DNA from 4 places in the Priestia sp. JSM ZJ58 genome. Region 4 is predicted to be linked to each of the others. Evidence: riboswitches for the same ligand, from Rfam matches in the RefSeq annotation. Region 4 holds a riboswitch; each other region holds the start of a gene.

The links. A riboswitch is a leader RNA that binds a small molecule or an ion and turns the genes downstream of it on or off. The one in region 4 is predicted to bind S-adenosylmethionine.
Region 1: linked by a shared signal. The riboswitch ahead of ACH6EI_RS18070 (bifunctional homocysteine S-methyltransferase/methylenetetrahydrofolate reductase) and the one ahead of ACH6EI_RS17460 (trans-sulfuration enzyme family protein) in region 4 are both predicted to bind S-adenosylmethionine.
Region 2: linked by a shared signal. The riboswitch ahead of metK (methionine adenosyltransferase) and the one ahead of ACH6EI_RS17460 (trans-sulfuration enzyme family protein) in region 4 are both predicted to bind S-adenosylmethionine.
Region 3: linked by a shared signal. The riboswitch ahead of ACH6EI_RS05585 (BMP family lipoprotein) and the one ahead of ACH6EI_RS17460 (trans-sulfuration enzyme family protein) in region 4 are both predicted to bind S-adenosylmethionine.

What each region holds. Positions count from the first base shown of each region.
Region 1 covers NZ_JBISEM010000001.1:3,456,665-3,461,222, reverse strand. The annotation lists gene ACH6EI_RS18070 (bifunctional homocysteine S-methyltransferase/methylenetetrahydrofolate reductase) at 1-1,788, opposite strand, end outside; SAM riboswitch class I at 1,896-2,002, opposite strand; gene ACH6EI_RS18065 (YkvI family membrane protein) at 2,335-3,369, shown strand; FMN riboswitch at 3,477-3,627, shown strand; gene ribE (riboflavin synthase) at 3,902-4,558, shown strand, end outside.
Region 2 covers NZ_JBISEM010000001.1:37,112-41,669, forward strand. The annotation lists gene pckA (phosphoenolpyruvate carboxykinase (ATP)) at 1-1,276, opposite strand, end outside; SAM riboswitch class I at 1,651-1,768, shown strand; gene metK (methionine adenosyltransferase) at 1,901-3,103, shown strand; gene ACH6EI_RS00215 (glycosyltransferase family 4 protein) at 3,135-4,280, opposite strand; gene ACH6EI_RS00220 (phosphatase PAP2 family protein) at 4,299-4,558, opposite strand, start outside.
Region 3 covers NZ_JBISEM010000001.1:1,086,033-1,090,590, reverse strand. The annotation lists gene ACH6EI_RS05590 (ABC transporter ATP-binding protein) at 1-523, opposite strand, end outside; gene ACH6EI_RS05585 (BMP family lipoprotein) at 605-1,615, opposite strand; SAM riboswitch class I at 1,691-1,797, opposite strand; gene ACH6EI_RS05580 (hypothetical protein) at 2,131-2,292, shown strand; gene ACH6EI_RS05575 (hypothetical protein) at 2,383-2,751, opposite strand; gene ACH6EI_RS05570 (putative polysaccharide biosynthesis protein) at 2,771-4,381, opposite strand.
Region 4 covers NZ_JBISEM010000001.1:3,342,703-3,347,260, forward strand. The annotation lists gene ACH6EI_RS17455 (trans-sulfuration enzyme family protein) at 1-792, opposite strand, end outside; gene ACH6EI_RS17460 (trans-sulfuration enzyme family protein) at 776-1,921, opposite strand; SAM riboswitch class I at 1,993-2,110, opposite strand; gene ACH6EI_RS17465 (hypothetical protein) at 2,277-2,939, opposite strand; gene ACH6EI_RS17470 (hypothetical protein) at 3,009-4,100, opposite strand; gene ACH6EI_RS17475 (CotH kinase family protein) at 4,243-4,558, opposite strand, start outside.

The sequences.
Region 1 (4,558 bases), 110 kb from region 4:
TAGAATTTCGGTCATTTCATAGCGCATAAACGGCGTAATTAAGTAAATACCGTCAAATAGCTCATATGCTGTATCAATTAAGTTTTTTGCAATCGCAAGGCCTTCGACTTCACCGCGAATCCGGTCATTTCCCGTTGCGTCCATACGTTCTAGAATATCTTCTGATAATTTAATTCCAGGTACTTCATGGTGAATAAATCGAGCATTTCTTGCGCTTGTTAACGGCATGATCCCGATGTATACCGGTGTTGTTAAATGTTTGGTTGCTTCATATACCTCTTCAATTTGCTTAGTTGAATAGAGAGGCTGAGTAATGAAATAGTGAGCCCCGCAGTCGATTTTCTTTTCCAAGCGCTGAACGGCTCGGTCTAAGTGACGCACGTTTGGGTTAAAGGCAGCTGCAATGGAAAAATTGGTTTTTTGACCAAGCGGTTTGCCGGAATAAGATAGTCCTTCATTAAACTGAGCGATTAAACTAATCAAGTCAAATGAAGATAAATCATAAACCGAAGTGGCGCCAGGGAAATCGCCAACTTTTGACGGATCACCGGTAATTGCAAGCACTTGATTCATTCCTAGCGTATGAAGTCCCATTAAATGAGATTGAAGTCCAATTAAATTTCGGTCGCGACAGGTAATATGAATAAGCGGTCGTGCTTTTGTTTCTTGTTGCATCAGTGTTGCCATTGCCAAGTTGCTGATGCGAGGTGAGGCAAGAGAATTATCAGCTAATGTAATAGCATCTACGCCGACTTTATCAAGTGCTTTTGCGCCTTCTAAAAATTTCGTCGGACCAAGCTGTTTAGGCGGATCCAGCTCGACGATAACCGAGCGGCGCTTCTTCACAATTTCGTGCATATGAGGTTTATCCTGCTGCTCACGCTCTTGAACCGTAACGGCTGGTCTCATTTTAACGACTTTGCTTGTAATCGGAGGCAGGTCTTTTAAGGCAGACGACATGGCGCGTACGTGAGCTGGTGTTGTACCGCAGCATCCTCCAATTAAGCGAACCCCTTGTTCGCGGAATAAACGCGCGCTTTCTACAAAGTAGTCTTCATTCGTTTCATATTCCAGCTTGCCTTCCACATACGCCGGAAGGCTGGCATTAGGGTAAGCAGATAAGAAAGCACGATCAGGAAGCGGTACTTCTTCAAGAGACTGAATCATATGATAAGGACCTAAACGGCAGTTTAGCCCGACAACATCTGCTCCCAAGTCTTCTAATTCTTTTAATGCATCTGCTAAAGGACGCCCATCTTGCAGTACGCCAATATCATGCAGGGAAACGTGGGTAATAATAGGCTTATCCGTTTCTTTTCTTGCTAGTGTAAGAACGGTCTTTAATTCTTCGAAATCATAGTATGTTTCAAATAAAAGGCCATCCACGCCTTCATTTAAAAGCCAAAACATTTGTTCACGAATGCTTCGCTTAACCTCTTCTAAGCTAATAGCATTTTTTTGGAAAGAACGAATTCCGCCGAGTGTACCAACCACGTAAGCCTGATCGTTTGCAGCTTGTTTCGCTAATTTTACACCAGCAACATTGATGTCTTTGACTGAATCTTCTAATCCATAACGGGCAAGTTTTTGATAATTAGCAGCGTACGTATTTGTTTGAATAACGTTTGCACCAGCTTCTACATAGGCTCTGTGAATACGAGAAACCTCTTCTGGTTTGGTGATATTTAGTTCTTCAAAACAGCTGTCAATACCGTGTGAGTAAAGGAGGGTACCAGTGGCACCATCCCCAATTAAAATTTTAGACTTTAAATCTTCAAGTAACCCCATGTCAAAACCTCCTTAAATTGTTCCGCTTCTATTTCACGAGTGATTCGTTTTATGCAATATGCCGATAAAATAGAAAAAGTCTTCTTAAGAAGAAGACTTTTTTCGCCTTCTTATCTTCCAAGCAATAAATTGCTTGCTGGATTTAGCACCATGTCTCTAACGACTGGTTGCTGAGGTTTCAAAGGGCCAGTCCCTCCACCTCTCATGATAAGAATCAATTGTATATAATTGAAACATATTTTTTTAAATAGAAAGAATACTTATTTAATAATTTATCTGATTTTTAGAAATTATACAACAGTAAATTGTGAATTTCCAGCAAATATTGAGGAAAATTTAAAAGCTAAAGGGAAAATATCCGTATATTTTGTTTGAAAACTGCCGTTATGTTAAGGGATAAAGGGTTTTCATGAAAAAAACAAGAAGGAAATAAAAAAACGAAAAAGGAACAGCACCGGGTGAGGCGAGGATTTACATATAAAAGGCTCGTCTTTTTTTAACCGTTTCTACATATAGTGAACTATGAAGGGTAGAAGGGTGATGGGCATGAAAAGGTGGAAACTCACGCTGCAGGTTGCTGCTACGTATGTAGGCACCGTTGTAGGAGCCGGTTTTGCAACAGGCAAGGAAATTGTTCAATTTTTTACACAGTACGGGGAACTTGGAATGGTTGGAATTTTGGTCAGCGGCTTGTTTTTTATTTGGCTAGGTTCGAAAATGATGCTGCTTTCGCACGCAATTGGGGCTTCTTCTTATCAGCAGCTTAATACATATTTATTTGGTGATGTACTTGGAAAAGCGGTAAACGGTGTAATGATCGTCATTTTATTTGGAGTAACTTCAGTCATGCTAGCGAGTACGGGGGCAATAGGAAAAGAACAGTTCGGGCTGTGGCCTCCTGTTGGGATGATTTGTACAATTGTTTTAACTTATATATTTATCGCAAGAGGAATTAACGGTATTTTAATGGTTAATTCTCTTGTTGTGCCGATGATGCTTTCATTTGCTTTTATCATCTTTGTGCCAAATGTCAGCTATTTCTCACTGATTCAAACGAAGCCAGACTTAACGCTCGTCACACAGTGGAAGTGGGCGGTTAGTCCCTTTTTATATATTTCCCTAAATCTAGCTTTGGCTCAGGCCGTTTTAGTTCCATTAGGAAGCTCCGTGAAAGATAAGAGCGTGATCAAAAAAGGGGCCGTAATAGGAGGATGTGTACTTACGTTTATGCTTGTTTCTACTCATCTTGCCCTTTCCAATTTGCCTTATTCATTTCAACTTGATATTCCTATGAGTGCCGTTGTTAAAAATATCTCAGCGTGGGTGAATGTTTTATTTACGGTAGTTGTGTTAGGTGAGATTTTTACTACATTGATTGGAAATGTATTTGGAATCGCTAAACAGCTTCAATCATTTCTTCCCCTGAATGACAAACAAGCTTTTGCGTTTATTATCTTGGCATGCTTTATTATCGGGCAATTTGGATATGCTCAGCTTCTTGAGTTTTTGTATCCGATATTTGGCTATATTGGACTAGCTTTTGTATGGATGCTATGTATTAAAAAAGAAAAAATAAGCTAAAAGCTGGATTTTGAAGAGCAGATGTGAAAAAACGAAGTTAAATGATGTGACAAGTCGATTTTACTTTGCTATAATGTAAAACAAATAAGACTCTAGCAGTCGAATATATTATCCTTCGGGGTCGGGTGTAAGTCCCAACCGGCGGTGATAAAGCATATGCTTTTAAGCCCGTGACCCGTTTTCATACGATGTATGTTAGCGGTGGATCTAGTTAAAATCTAGAGCCGACAGTAAAAGTCTGGATGGGAGAAGGATCAGGAAGCACAGTTGTTTTTTTGTGTTGTATTAGGGACAGGTTTGCCTTTTTTAAAGCTACCCTTGTTTTTGTACACAAATTATAACTGTTTATTTCGTATACAATTAGCGGAATTTTGCATAGATAAAACTGATTCAGCTCAGCCGACCCCTTGGACATTTGTTCAAGGGGCTTTTTTATTTTCAGTGGTTGGGGGAAAGATAAATATGAAAAAAAAGCAGCTGCTATTTCAAAAAGGCATAAGAAGTTGGAATAGCGCCAAAGCAGGTGAAGAAAATGTTCACAGGTATTATTGAAGAAATTGGAAAAATAAAACGGATTCAAAAGGCTACAGAAGCAATTGTTCTTACGATTGATGCGAAGACCGTGTTAGAAGATGTGAACTTAGGGGACAGCATTTCAGTTAACGGCGTTTGTTTAACCGTAACGGCTTACTCTCAAAATGAATTTACGGTCGACGTCATGCCGGAGACGATTAAAGCAAGTACCCTGCAGCTTCTAACCGTTGGATCACGTGTTAACTTAGAACGGGCGATGGCTGCAAATGGCCGCTTTGGAGGGCATTTCGTCAGCGGACACGTTGATGGAATTGGAACCATTGTAAGCAAAACACGTAAAGGAAATGCCTTTTATTATGAAATTCAAGTGGATCCTGAACTTCGTGAATTTATGATGTTAAAAGGATCTGTTTCTGTAGACGGAACAAGTCTTACTATTTTTGATGTCAGCAACCAATCATTTACTATTTCTCTTATTCCTCATACGGTACTTCACACAGTCGTGGGAGACAAACAGCGAGGAGACAAGGTGAATATTGAATGCGATATGTTAGCTAAATATATGCATCAGATGATGGCTAACAAGTCAACTCCTGGCGCCTCGAATCGGTCAGGTAATATGAAGGATTTATTGCAGCAGCATGGTTTTACAAAT
Region 2 (4,558 bases), 3.3 Mb from region 4:
TTACAAGGTAGACATTTACGTTATGTTCATCGATTTTCTTTCCTAGCATTTCTGCATAAGTTGTTGGAGCAAGAGGTAAGAAAGGCTCACCAAAGCATGTAGAGAAAGTAGCCTGTGGCGATGTTACGCCGCGCTCTGTTCCAGCTAACTTACTAGTGTATCCGCTCAGAAAATGGTACATCGCTTGTTCTTTTGTAAGCTTGCTGATTGGAGGTAAGACGCCGAAGGCATCAGCAGTTAAAAAGACAATAGCTGTAGGGTGCCCAGCAACGCTTGGCAATACCGTATTATCAATAGAGTCAATTGAATAAGCGGCACGAGTATTCTCTGTTAAACTATTATCATTGTAATCTGCTACTTTCGTATTTTGATTCAACACTACATTTTCCAGTACTGCGCCGAAGCGAATTGCATTAAAAATTTGCGGTTCTTTTTCTTCGGAAAGCTGAATGCACTTCGCGTAGCAGCCTCCTTCAATATTAAATACACCAGAGCTTGACCAACCGTGCTCGTCATCTCCGATTAAACGACGGTTTGCATCAGCAGAAAGCGTTGTTTTACCCGTTCCAGATAAACCAAAGAATAATGCAACGTCACCTTCTTCTCCTACGTTAGCAGAACAGTGCATGGATAGAATATTGTTTTGAGGAAGCAAGAAGTTCATCACTGAAAAAATGGATTTTTTCATTTCACCAGCGTATTCAGTTCCTCCAATTAGCACAATGCGTCGCTCTAATGAAAGAATAATGAAGGTTTCCGAATTCGTCCCGTCTGTTTCAGGGTCAGCTTTGAACGTTGGAGCTGCTACAATTGTAAACGGCTTCACATCATCATTTGTTTTTTGTTCAGCTGAAGGGCGAATGAATAACTGCTGAGCGAATAGGTTGTGCCATGCAAATTCATTAACTACTTGAATTGGTAACTGATACTTTTTATCAGCTCCAGCATATCCATTAAAAACAAAAAGTTCATCCTGCTTCTTTAAGTGGGTTAAGACTTTTTTGTATAGCGCATCGAATCGCTGAGCAGAAATTGGCTGATTGACGGGTCCCCATTCAACCGTTTTTGAAGATACAGCATCGCTTACAATAAATTTATCCAAAGGAGAGCGGCCTGTATATTTTCCGGTTTCGACTGACACAGCACCTGTAGAAGTCAGCGTTCCTTCGCGTCGAGCTAGAATTTTTTCAACAAGTTGTGGAACAGATAATTGGTGTTTTGTTGTTTTTAATTGAAGCAAACCATTTAATTCGATAGACATATCAACAGTACTCATGTGCACTACCTTCCTTTTTTAGCTATTATTTATTCATTAATGTTTGAAATTTATAATTAGTATAACACATTTATTTAATTATTCTATACTATTTAACTAAAAATGTTTGTGTATTATAAAAAAATGTACGTTATACCTATTTTAGACACATGTATATGTGCTAGAAGCGAAAAAAGTGAAGCTATTTCAAGTGAAAGCCTTTTTTTGGTCTGTCTTGTTAACCAAACTTCGTGATCATTCTTAATAAGGTATACTATTTTTAAATTTGAGTATGTTACATTAAAACAGATTCAAACATAAAGAGATGATTTCCATTTGAATGTTGTTGACAGTGAAGCGCTTTTTCATGTATTATATGTCCTTGAACGGATACTCTCTTATCCCGAGCTGGTGGAGGGACAGGCCCTGTGAAACCCAGCAACCATCGTCATTTTTTTGTGTAGACGATAAGGTGCTAACCTGATGCAAGGGCACAACCTTGATCGATAAGAGTGAAAGGCTTATGTAGAATTTGATACCTTTCCTCGATACAAGGAAAGGTTTTTTTATATTTTTTAACGTGTAATGAAAATAAGGGAATGAGTACCGTATCACAATGTATCGTATTTATAAGGAGGAAAACTGATGTCAACACAACGTCGTCTGTTCACGTCAGAATCTGTTACAGAGGGACATCCCGATAAAATTTGTGACCAAATTTCTGACTCAATTCTTGATGCTATCCTAGCAAAGGATCCAAATGCTCGTGTTGCTTGTGAAACAAGCGTAACAACTGGTTTAGTTTTAGTAAGCGGTGAAATTACAACTTCTACTTACGTGGATATTCCTAAAACAGTTCGTGAAACAATTAAAGGAATTGGCTATACTCGTGCAAAATACGGATTTGATGCTGAAACTTGTGCAGTATTAACATCTATCGACGAGCAGTCAGCTGATATCGCTGCTGGTGTAGACCAAGCGTTAGAAGCACGTGAAGGTCAAATGTCCGATGAAGAAATCGAAGCAATCGGAGCTGGAGACCAAGGGTTAATGTTTGGTTATGCATGTAACGAAACAAAAGAATTAATGCCTCTTCCAATTTCATTAGCTCATAAACTTGCTCGCCGTCTAACAGAAGTACGTAAAGAAGAAATTCTTCCTTACCTTCGCCCGGATGGTAAAACACAAGTAACAGTTGAATATGATGAAAACAACAAACCTGTTCGCATCGATACAATTGTTATTTCAACTCAGCATCACCCAGAAGTAACGTTAGAGCAAATTCAACGTAACTTAAAAGAATATGTAATTAATCCAGTTGTTCCAAATGAGTTAATTGATGAAAATACAAAGTATTTCATTAACCCAACAGGACGTTTCGTAATCGGCGGCCCTCAAGGAGATGCTGGTTTAACTGGTCGTAAAATTATCGTTGATACTTACGGCGGATATGCTCGTCACGGCGGCGGTGCATTCTCTGGTAAGGACGCAACAAAAGTAGACCGTTCAGCAGCTTATGCAGCTCGTTATGTTGCGAAAAACATTGTAGCAGCTGATCTTGCTGATAAATGTGAAGTACAACTAGCATATGCAATTGGTGTTGCACAGCCAGTATCTATTTCAATTGATACATTCGGTACAGGAAAAGTTTCTGAAGAAGTACTAGTAGATGTAGTACGCAAAAACTTTGACCTACGTCCAGCAGGCATCATTAAAATGCTTGATTTACGTCGCCCAATTTATAAGCAAACAGCAGCTTACGGTCACTTTGGTCGTACAGATGTGGAGCTTCCTTGGGAGTTCACAGACAAAGCTGAAGCATTAAAAACTCAAGCTTTAGCTAAATAATAAAAAAATCTCCGTGAAAACGGAGATTTTTTTATGCCCATTGAATACCTTCAGCAGATTTTTCTACGACATCTTCATATTCTGAAAGCAAATGCTGAAAAATGGCGTCCCATGATTGAGTAAGAGCATAGTGTCTCGCTGCATGGCTAAAGTGAAGCCGCTGGTGCAAATCATCAAGTAAACCTGTAATAGCCGAACTGAATTCTTCTAAGGAGTGAGGTTTGCAAAGGTAGCCGTTTCGCCCGTGCTGAACCATCTGTTTAACTCCTCCTGCATTTGCTGCCACCACGGGAGTTCCAGAAGCAAGAGACTCCAGTACGACATTTCCGAACGTTTCTGTTTCTGAAGGGAAAACAAACAAATCAGATGAAGAATAGATATGAGCAAGTTGCTTACCTTCAAGAAAGCCTGTAAATGTCATATGCTCAGATGCTTGCTGTTGCATTTGTTCTTTTAAAGGACCATCTCCCACAATAAGCCAGTGAACTTGGTGGCGGATATGATCAGGTAAAGATCGGGCAATTTTTAGTAAAAAATCAGCGTTCTTTTCTTTAGCTAACCTTCCTACATACGTTAAGATGTAGGGTTTTTTTATATTATATTTAATACGAATATCAAAGCGGTCATAGTGGGGATGGAACAATTTGTGATTTACCCCTCGCGACCAAATAGCTACGTTGTGAAACCCTTGTTTTTCTAGCTGCTGTTTGGTCACTTCGGAGGGAGCGAATAATTTTTGTACAGGTTTATAAAACCATTTCATATATTTTTGCAGTGGTACACGCATTTTTTCAAGTTCATAGTGAGATAAATAATCATCAAAATTGGTATGATAAGAGCCGACAAGAGGAATACCTAATCTTTTCCCGTAATAGGAGCCGCAAAGCCCCATTGTAAAAGGAGTGGCCAAATGAATAAGAGAAGGGTTGAATTCCTGCAGCTGCTTTTTAATTTTTAGAACGTTTGGCAATGAAAAGCGGCTGTTTGGATAAAGGAAAAACGGCATGCTAGGCGAGCGGTGAACGTATGTTGAAAACGACCGATTATGAGCAAATTCAGGAGCAAATACCTGGATGGGAATTTGCTTTGATTTGACATACTGAGTAAATTGATAAAGTGTTTTAGCAGCTCCGTTAACTTCCGGAGCAAATGTATCTGTAAATAAAGCAATTCTCATGAGTACTCCTCCTATCAATTAGACTAAAAATATGTTCAGTGAAACAGCACCTGAAAAGATGCCGAGTATCAGGCCTACCATGACATCCGTCGGATAGTGCAGACCGAGATAAATTCTTGAAATGCCTACCGTTACTGCAAGCGGCAAAAGAACGGCAGCGAAGGCTGGGTAAGTAATCATCAGAGGGGTAACTAACGAAAAAATAGCCGTTGTATGCCCCGATGGAAATGAATGATCTTTTAATGGATTTTCTAATACTTTTGTATGCTTTAGTTGAA
Region 3 (4,558 bases), 2.3 Mb from region 4:
CATAAGGAGTAAGAACTGCGGTAGGCTCGTCTAAAATAATAATTTCTGCTCCTTGATACAGCACTTTTAAAATTTCAATCTTTTGCTGTTCCCCAATTGAGCAATGCTTTACTTTTTTATGAACATCCACTGAAATTTGATAAGTTTGGGTTAATTGCTGTACATCTGCTTTCGCCTGCTTTCTGTTGAAAAAGAGACCTTTCTTTGGCTCATGCCCCAAGACAATATTTTCAGCCACTGAAAAATGAGGAAAAACCATAAAATGCTGATGCACCATGCCTATTCCGTTTTTAATCGCATCCGCAGGAGATGAAAACGAAACAGGTTTCCCGTGCAGCTGAACACTTCCTGAACTCGGCTTTTCCATTCCGTAAAGCATCCTCATCAACGTTGTTTTACCAGCACCGTTTTCTCCGACCAGCGCGTGAACCTCCCCTTTTTTCAGCGTAAAAGACACGTTATCGTTTGCTAAAAATGAACCGTATTTCTTCGTCAAATTCGTTAACTGCAACAGCTCACTCATTCCATTCATTGCTCCTTTCCCTTTAGGTTTTTTTCAAAAATAAGAAAGAGAAGCCAGCCTTACTCGACTTCTCTTCTCAACTCACTTTGCTAACGGATCTTTTACCACTGTTTTTCCATCAATAATCGAATCTTTAATTTCTTTTAATTGATCAATTACATCTTGTCCTACAAAGTCATTAAGAGGTGTCTTGCTGTCTTGAGTCACATACGTTAACCCAACACCTTTTTCTTTTAAGCCGTATGTCACTACGCCCGATTTAAATTTGTCATTTGCGAGTGCTTCTACCGTTTCATAAGCAGCCGCATCAGATCCTTTTAACTGCGATAAAATGATATGCTCAGGATCTACTTCCGTACGGTCAATATCTTGTCCTGCCGTATAAAAACCTTTTTCTTTTGCTGCTTCAAATACACCCAAGTCGCCTACAGCTGATGCTCCAGCGATAAAATCAGCACCTTTTGAAGCTTGTAAAATAGCAAGTTCTTTTGCTTTAGCTGGATCAGAGAAACTTCCCACATAATTTACTAGAAACTCTGCTTTGGGATTTGTTGATTGTAATCCTTCTTTAAAGCTTACCGTCCATTTTTTTAATAATGGAATATCATCAGCTGCAACCATTCCTACTTTATTCGTTTTCGTAATCAATCCTGCGGCTGCTCCTAATAAATATGAAGCTTCTTGTTCACGGAATACAACGCTTCTTACATTTGGTAAATCAACCACTGTATCAATAATCGCAAATTGACGCTGCGGATTTTCTTGAGCTACTTTTTTCAACGCATCTTCGGATTCAAAAGAAGATGTAATAATCAAGTCATAATTTTCTGCTACGGCAGCACGCAAATTACTTTCAATGGCTGCTTGATCTGTAGATTCAATTGTCTTTACATCAATGTTATACTTCTTCCCAGCGCGTTTTGCTCCCTCATCCATTTGCTGAAAAAACGGGTTAACTCCAATCTTTTCAGGCAAAACAAGAGCAATTCGCTTCTTTCCTTTCTCTTCACTTCCACTGCTTTTTGTGCTTTTTGACTGACAGCCAGTTACGAGTAGTACAAGCGCAACTGCTAAAATAAGAAATCTCTTCATTTAACTTACTCCCCCTATAATATAAAAAAAGCTCTTCCTTTATATAAAGGAAGAGCTCGTTAACCAAACGTCTCTTCCTCATCTTCAAGAACATACTGTTCTTAAGGATTTGGCACCATTCTGTCATAGACAGCGGTTGCCGGGTTTCACAGGGCCAGTCCCTCCACCTCTCTTGATAAGGAAAACAATAGCTATTTGTTTTATGTAATATAGTCAATATTAATAGTTTTTTAATAATTGTCAATATTATTTTTCTTTTTCATACAAAAAAACTTTAAAAACAGATAGGATTATATGGTTTTAGTCTACTAAAATAGAAGTTAAAGCCTTTACCTCATTTCTTGAATCATTCTATACTTCTTCACAAAGCGCTTATACTGAATTTGTTGACTGTCGAAAGGATTTAGTGGTAGCAAATAAATTCTATTATGCTTCTTCGGTTAATGTGTTATTAATTGAAACCACTTTACCAATAATGTTAGACTTTTCCTTAGCGATATTGTTAAGAGGTGTTAATGTTGAAATTAATGAAAGAATTATCTGGCATAGCCATTGGGCTTATTATCGCTTTAGCCGTTTCAAAAATATTTTTTGATACCCCGACCAACATTGGAATCGTAGTTATTTTTATTACGAGTATGGTCGTAACAGGGGTAGCAAGAGCAAAACTAAGATGAGATAATCTAACAAAAAAACACCACCTTTTATTCGCAAGGTGGTGTTTTCTTTTAATGATTTTAGTATGTAGTAATTCTAAGTGAAGGCCTTTACCCTTCTCCATCAATCATCGTATACTTCCTTGCAAAGCGCTTGTAGTAAATTTGCTCATCCTCTTGCCCATCGTTAAAAACAAGTCGGTTATGATCAATATCTTTCTCTTTTAACACATAGCCTTTTTCATTCATCAGTTGAATATATTCATCTAAATGTCCTTTTTTCACCATATAGTAAAGAGCATCATCTGAATCCGTAGTCTCTGCTACACCTTGACTTCCCACTTCTAATTTGAAAACAGCTTTTGCCGTTTGAATGGGACGGTAGTCTCCAAACACTCTTTCCCAATTTAATAGCAGCAGCGCGCCGAAAATTATGATACATCCTCCAGCCGCTACGGTTAGTAAAAATCGTTTTGACACACCTTTCTCTCCTTTACATTTACATTCTTTTTCTTCTATTTAATACAACAGATTGCCCTAAACTTGTTTTTACGCCAAGCCCTAGATACACAGCAGCACCTAAAGCAATTGAAATACAAGATGTGCTAATCGCAAGTGAAGATGCAGACAGCTTATTTTCTAAAAAATAGTGAGAAGTATAATTGCCGATAATCACAGCGGCTGACATCACACTTACTAATAAAACAGGTGTCAACGCAGCTTGTCCCAGTGATTGAACTCGGTAAGAAATAGATTTTTCAATTAAATAGAAGTTATATATAACCGATACACCATACCCTCCGTAAGTCGCGACAACCGGTCCAATTTCTTTTAAGCTTGAAACCAACAGTACGTTTAATACTATCTTCACAACAATTCCTAAGCCCAAGCCTAAAATTAGCTTCTTTTGTTGATTAATTCCTTGGAGAATTGCGGCTGTTACGGTAAAAAGAGCAAAAAGAATCGCAGCAGGCGCATACCATTGTAAAACAACTCCACCGATTTCAGGACTGTTTTTCGCTCCAAAAATCATCATATATACCGGCTTACCCAATAAACAAAGCCCTACCGCAGCAGGAAGAGTAAAAAACAACAGCAGCTGCAGCGTTTTTGTAATCTTTCCTTTTACTTCTCGTAAATTTCTTTGCACAAAAGAAGATGTAATGCCCGGAATTAGCGACATGCTGAAGGCAGTCGCTAACGATACCGGCACCATCACCAAAATTTGCGCTAATCCAATGACGGAGTTAATCGTTTCAGCCTTAGCTTGTCCATATCCTATTGATTGAAAAAGCATGTTAATCGTAAACGTATCAATATTTTGATAGATAGGAATAGCTAAACCAACTAATACAAACGGAACAGCGTACGTCACAAGCTCTTTGAACATTAAAGAGAACGGAACGGATTTATTATTCTTTCCGCTGTTCACTTCTTTTATAATCAACCGCTTGCGCTTCAAATAAACCGCTCCAAGAATCCCAATTCCCCCTACGCCTCCAATAAACGCTCCAAACGTACCGATTCCAACAGCTTTTGTCATTGTGCTATGAAAAAGGTGAATAACAGCGTATGCTCCTACTAAAATGAACAACACTCGCACTATTTGTTCAATAATTGTACTTAGCGCGGACGGTCCCATAGACTGGTTACCTTGAAAGTAGCCTCGTAATAGACTCATAGGCGGGATAATAATTAAAGCAAAGCTTACCATTCGGATGACGTACACTACGTCTTTTTGACTATTTCCTGAGGAATCTTTTCCGTTAATAACTAGTTCAGCGAGCCACGGTGCCATCGTATAGAGGACTAAGAAACCTATTATGCCCGTTATCGTCATTAATAGAAGTCCTGCTTTTAACAGATCTTGTCCCGCACGGTAGTTTCCAAGACCGTTATATTTCGATACATACTTAGAAACAGCAAGCGGAAGACCCATTGTCGAAAAGCTTAGCATCAATGTATATGGACCGTATGCATACTTATAAAGTGCATAACCTGACGTTCCCACTAAGGCTGTGAAAGGAATAATATAAATAAAGCCTAAAATCTTTGTTAACAAAGAAGACGCTGTTAATAAAAGCGTACCTCTCATCAAATTTTTTTCCATACATCAAAACTCCAGCAATAAATATTATATTTTTAACAAATACTTGATTTATTGTATCATAATTACAATTATTATCCAGTTTTTTATAAAGCATTAGAACCTTCTTCATATTGCGTTTTTTTACCTAATAAAGGAATATAAACCACTCTTTTCACCTATGATAAATGAATCGTTTTT
Region 4 (4,558 bases):
CAGCGCTGTTTTTAACTGCTGATCTAAACGAACTTTTAATGTCTTAATGCCTCGAAGCAGTAAAAAACAATCCTGTGGCCCCAAGATAGCACCAAAAGCATTTTGTACAAACTTTACTTCTTCCGCTAGCTTTTCATCGCTTACTACAACTAAACCGCCAATGACGTCACTGTGGCCGCTGATATATTTTGTAGCACTATGAATGACAATATTTACACCAAGGTCAATCGGCTGCTGTAGATAAGGTGTTAAAAACGTGTTATCCACAATTGTAAGGAGATTGTGCTCCTTCGCCAAACTTGCTACTGCTTTAATATCCGTTACCTGTAAAAATGGATTTGAAGGGCTTTCGATATAAATAGCCTTCGTATCTTTTGTGATAGCTTCTTCTACTTTCTCAACCTTCGTTGTATCAACAAAAGTTGTTTTGATACCAAACTTTGAAAATAGTCGTGTTAATACACGATATGTCCCGCCGTACGTATCGTGTGAAACTAAAATTTCATCTCCTGATTCAAAAATAGATAACACCGATGAAATAGCAGCCATACCTGATGAAAAAGCAAAACCAGCGTATCCATTTTCTAGCTGAGCAATAGTGTTTTCTAAAGCCTCACGCGTTGGGTTTCCTGAACGAGAATAGTCATAGCGGCCGTTGTTCGTCTCATCTTCTTGATTAAATGTAGATACCTGATAAATAGGTACGTTAACCGCTCCAAAATGACCGTCAATTCCTGTATTTGCATGAATTAAGTTCGTACCAAATCTATGTTTATTATTGTTGGTATGCATCAAATGCCTCCTTCAAATCTTTAATTAAATCATCTGCGTGCTCAATTCCAACTGATAATCGAAGTAAACAGTTTGTTACTCCGACACGATTTCGAATTTCCTCCGGAATATCAGCGTGTGTTTGACGAGCTGGGAATGTCATTAAACTTTCCACGCCTCCTAAGCTTTCTGCAAATGTAATAACTTTAACATTTTCTAAAAGTACTGACACGATGTTAGGGTGTGAGACAGCAAAAGAAATCATGCCTCCAAATCCAGTTGCTTGTTTCTTCATGATTTCATAGCCCGGATGTGTTTCAAGACCAGGGTAATACACTTTTTCCACGAGATCATGAGCAGTAAGCCAATTTGCAATTTTCAGTGCGTTTTCGTTATGTTTTTCCATACGAAGCGCTAGCGTCTTAATACCGCGCAATAACAGCCAGCTATCCTGTGGACCTAAGATTGCCCCAGCTGCATTTTGATAAAAACGAATTTTCTCTCCTAAGCTACTACATCGAGCGACTACAAGACCAGCAACTACATCATTATGACCCCCAATGTATTTGCTTGCACTATGTATCACAATATCTGCTCCGAGCTCTAAAGGACGCTGATAGTAAGGGGACATGAATGTATTGTCAACGATAGTAAGCAAATCATGCTGTTTAGCTAACGCAATTGCTTCTGGCAAATCAGTCACGTGCATCATTGGATTTGTAGGTGTTTCAATAAATAGAGCTTTCGTGTTGGGACGAAGCGCATCTTTTACTTGCTCGAGATGGGCTGTGTTGACGTACGAAACAGTAATTCCTTGCTCTGAAAAGATTTCATTTAGTACTCGGTACGTTCCTCCGTATAAATCCTCTGATACAATTAAATGATCTCCGTTTTTAAATAGTGCTAAAACTGCCATTACACCCGCCATTCCTGAAGCGAATGCTACTCCTACTTCGCCTTTTTCTAAAGCAGCAATTGCTTCTTCCAATGCTGTACGAGTAGGGTTTGCCGTACGTGCATAGTCAAATCCCGTACTTTGCCCTAAAGCAGGATGAGCAAATGTTGATGCTTGGTAAATGGGTGTTGTAATAGAACCTGTTGAAGGGTCACGACCTACTCCTGAACGAACTAATAAAGTTTCAATTTTCATCTATTTCTCTCCTTAACTCAAAATAAAAAACACTCTTCACAGATGGAAGAGTGTTCGTTTATACACGATTTCTCTCATCTGTTAGAACAATACTGATGTTCCACAGGAATTAGCACCGTTCAAATGAATGTTTCATTTGATGGTTGCCGGGCATCGCAGGGCCAGTCCCTCCGCCACTCTTGATAAGAGTTCTATATAATTGTTGGTGGTTAACGTTTGTTGTTACTAACTTTAATAAAGATTTTCTTTATTGTCAACATAATTTTCTAAAAAATTTAAATCATCTCATTTGTTTATTCAATATACTTGTCCTGATAAGCACATAAAAAAAGAGACGACACCAAGGTCTCTTTTTCTAAGGCAAGTGCACAGATTTTACGTGAGCTAACTTCCAGTACATACTTTCTCCATTTGCCGTAATTAGTTCAACAATATTATTAGAAACTTCTTTAAGTACGCCAATTTTTTCTGATTGATCCCCTAAATCTAATACGACCAGTTGATTTTCATATTTTTTAAGCTGCTCTTCAAAGTTTCTGACAAAAGGTGCAGAGGCAGGCCTTACTGGGAGCTCTTTGTCACTTAAAGAATAAGGGGTTAACTCATTACTATAAGGGGTAAGCCATTTCAAATGATGTAAAGAAACAAAGACATTTTTATATACTGGAGAATAAAACACAAGATAATCATTCAGCACGCTTGTAATATAGCCATGCAATGATTTTCCTCCTGTTACATAAATTTCAATAAATTTTCCTTTTGCCTGCTGTAAAATATTACGATAAGAAATCCGCTGACTTTCTTCTATTAAGTTCTCTTCTATGGTTCGTAAAGGTGTATAATCTTCTTCTGAAACCTCTCGCAAGCGATGTATGTGTAAAAGAGGAATATACAAATAATCATGTCCATTATATAAAACCATTACATCTAACCCGAGATCAACAAGTTTTCCTATAAACGTTGTTTTCCCTGATATATCGACTTCAACAATTTTATCAATATAATGATTCATACTCATTCTCATTCTCCTCCTTTTTCCTATATGATAGAAAAGGTGCTTTATAAGCACCTTTTACGTTCCAGTTCGTCATGCTTTCCAACGATAATTTTTCGTTTTAATAACTTTTTCACCTGGTGTTGAAGAGCGTGAACCCGTACGGCGTCCTCCCGAGCGATCGTCTGTGCGACCTCCTGTACGTCTTCCGGTACGTCTTCCGGTACGGTCTCCAGTACGGCCATCCGTGCGACCTCCGGTTCTATCTACTGTAGTTGACTCTTGCATAGAATCTTCTTCATTTGTATCTCCATTTTGCTCAGAATTTTCTTCATTTTGCTTGAAAGATCCTTTTGATCCTAAGGCAATGGTTTTTACGTGTCTTGGTTGTAAACGTAAAACTTGATTATTTTGTACAAGAGTAAAGTTTCCACTGCGGCTTTGAACTAATACACCTTCCACAGCCTCTGGGCCTCCACCGTTAATAGCTACCCATCTATGTGAAAACTCTTCAAACAGTTCATTAAAACTTTTCGCTTTGATATAATCAGGTGTTTCTTCAACTAATAATGGATTTTGCGGAACAACAGGTGTATTTTTGCTTACAACTTCACTTACACTCTTTATATGCTCTACATTGATATAAACGACGCCGTCATCTTCTGTTAATAATACGACATACGCAGATTCAAATGAGCCTAATACGTCAAGGATTTTACCCACTTTCTTCTCTGGACCACCTTGATTTATTTGCACCTGCTTATCTTTCATTAATAATAGAGTACCTGCAAATGTGTTAGCTCTGTGAAGTTCTACTTCACTATTAAATCCAGAAAATGTTTGTGCCGAATTAGACTTCGTATCCTCTGTAATGCTTTTAACATGGGCAAGCTGATAATAAATAAATGTATACTGCTGCTGTGGAATAAGCTGAGCCGGCTGATTATTTTGCTGGTTGTTATTTTGATTTGTTTCAAGAGCAAGTGTTAAATAATCTGATTGAACGTCAATTAAATATCCCGTTTTAGATTCAGGCCCCCCGCGATATACAGTCACTACTCTCCCTTTTAGTGGTTTAAAATGGGCAGAGTAGCCCGTGCTTTCAGCTTGTTGAACTTTGCGAGCGCGACTACGATTTGCATTTTGAGTTTGATCTTGATTTTGGTCGTAGTAATAGTTACTCATTGTTTTTCCTCCTTATTGATTATCCTTATTGGTCATTCATACTGTATATATACGTATCATGTACAGCTATTGATTTCCTGCATTTGCCTATTATTAACAAAATCCACTGTTGCCTATAAATTGCCTATAAATCTATCTCTTTTTAAAAAGTCAAAATGTTATTTTTAATATACGCTGTTCGTTCTTTTATAAAAGACAGCATAAATTCGGGTTCTTTATAAAATTGCTCCAAGTTATCTTTTACGTAAGGATCTTTTAATACATAAGGAGCAATATACTCATGCAGTTGATAAATGATTGGTTTCATGTATTCTATCGTAAATTGATTATTTAGAACATTGTTCATTTTTTGAATATATCGTTTTTTAATGCTGTTCACCGCCAGTAAGCGAGCTGTAAGCGTATTAAATCCTTGTGCGCGGACATAGTCTCCTTCCATTACTTTTCCATTTACATCT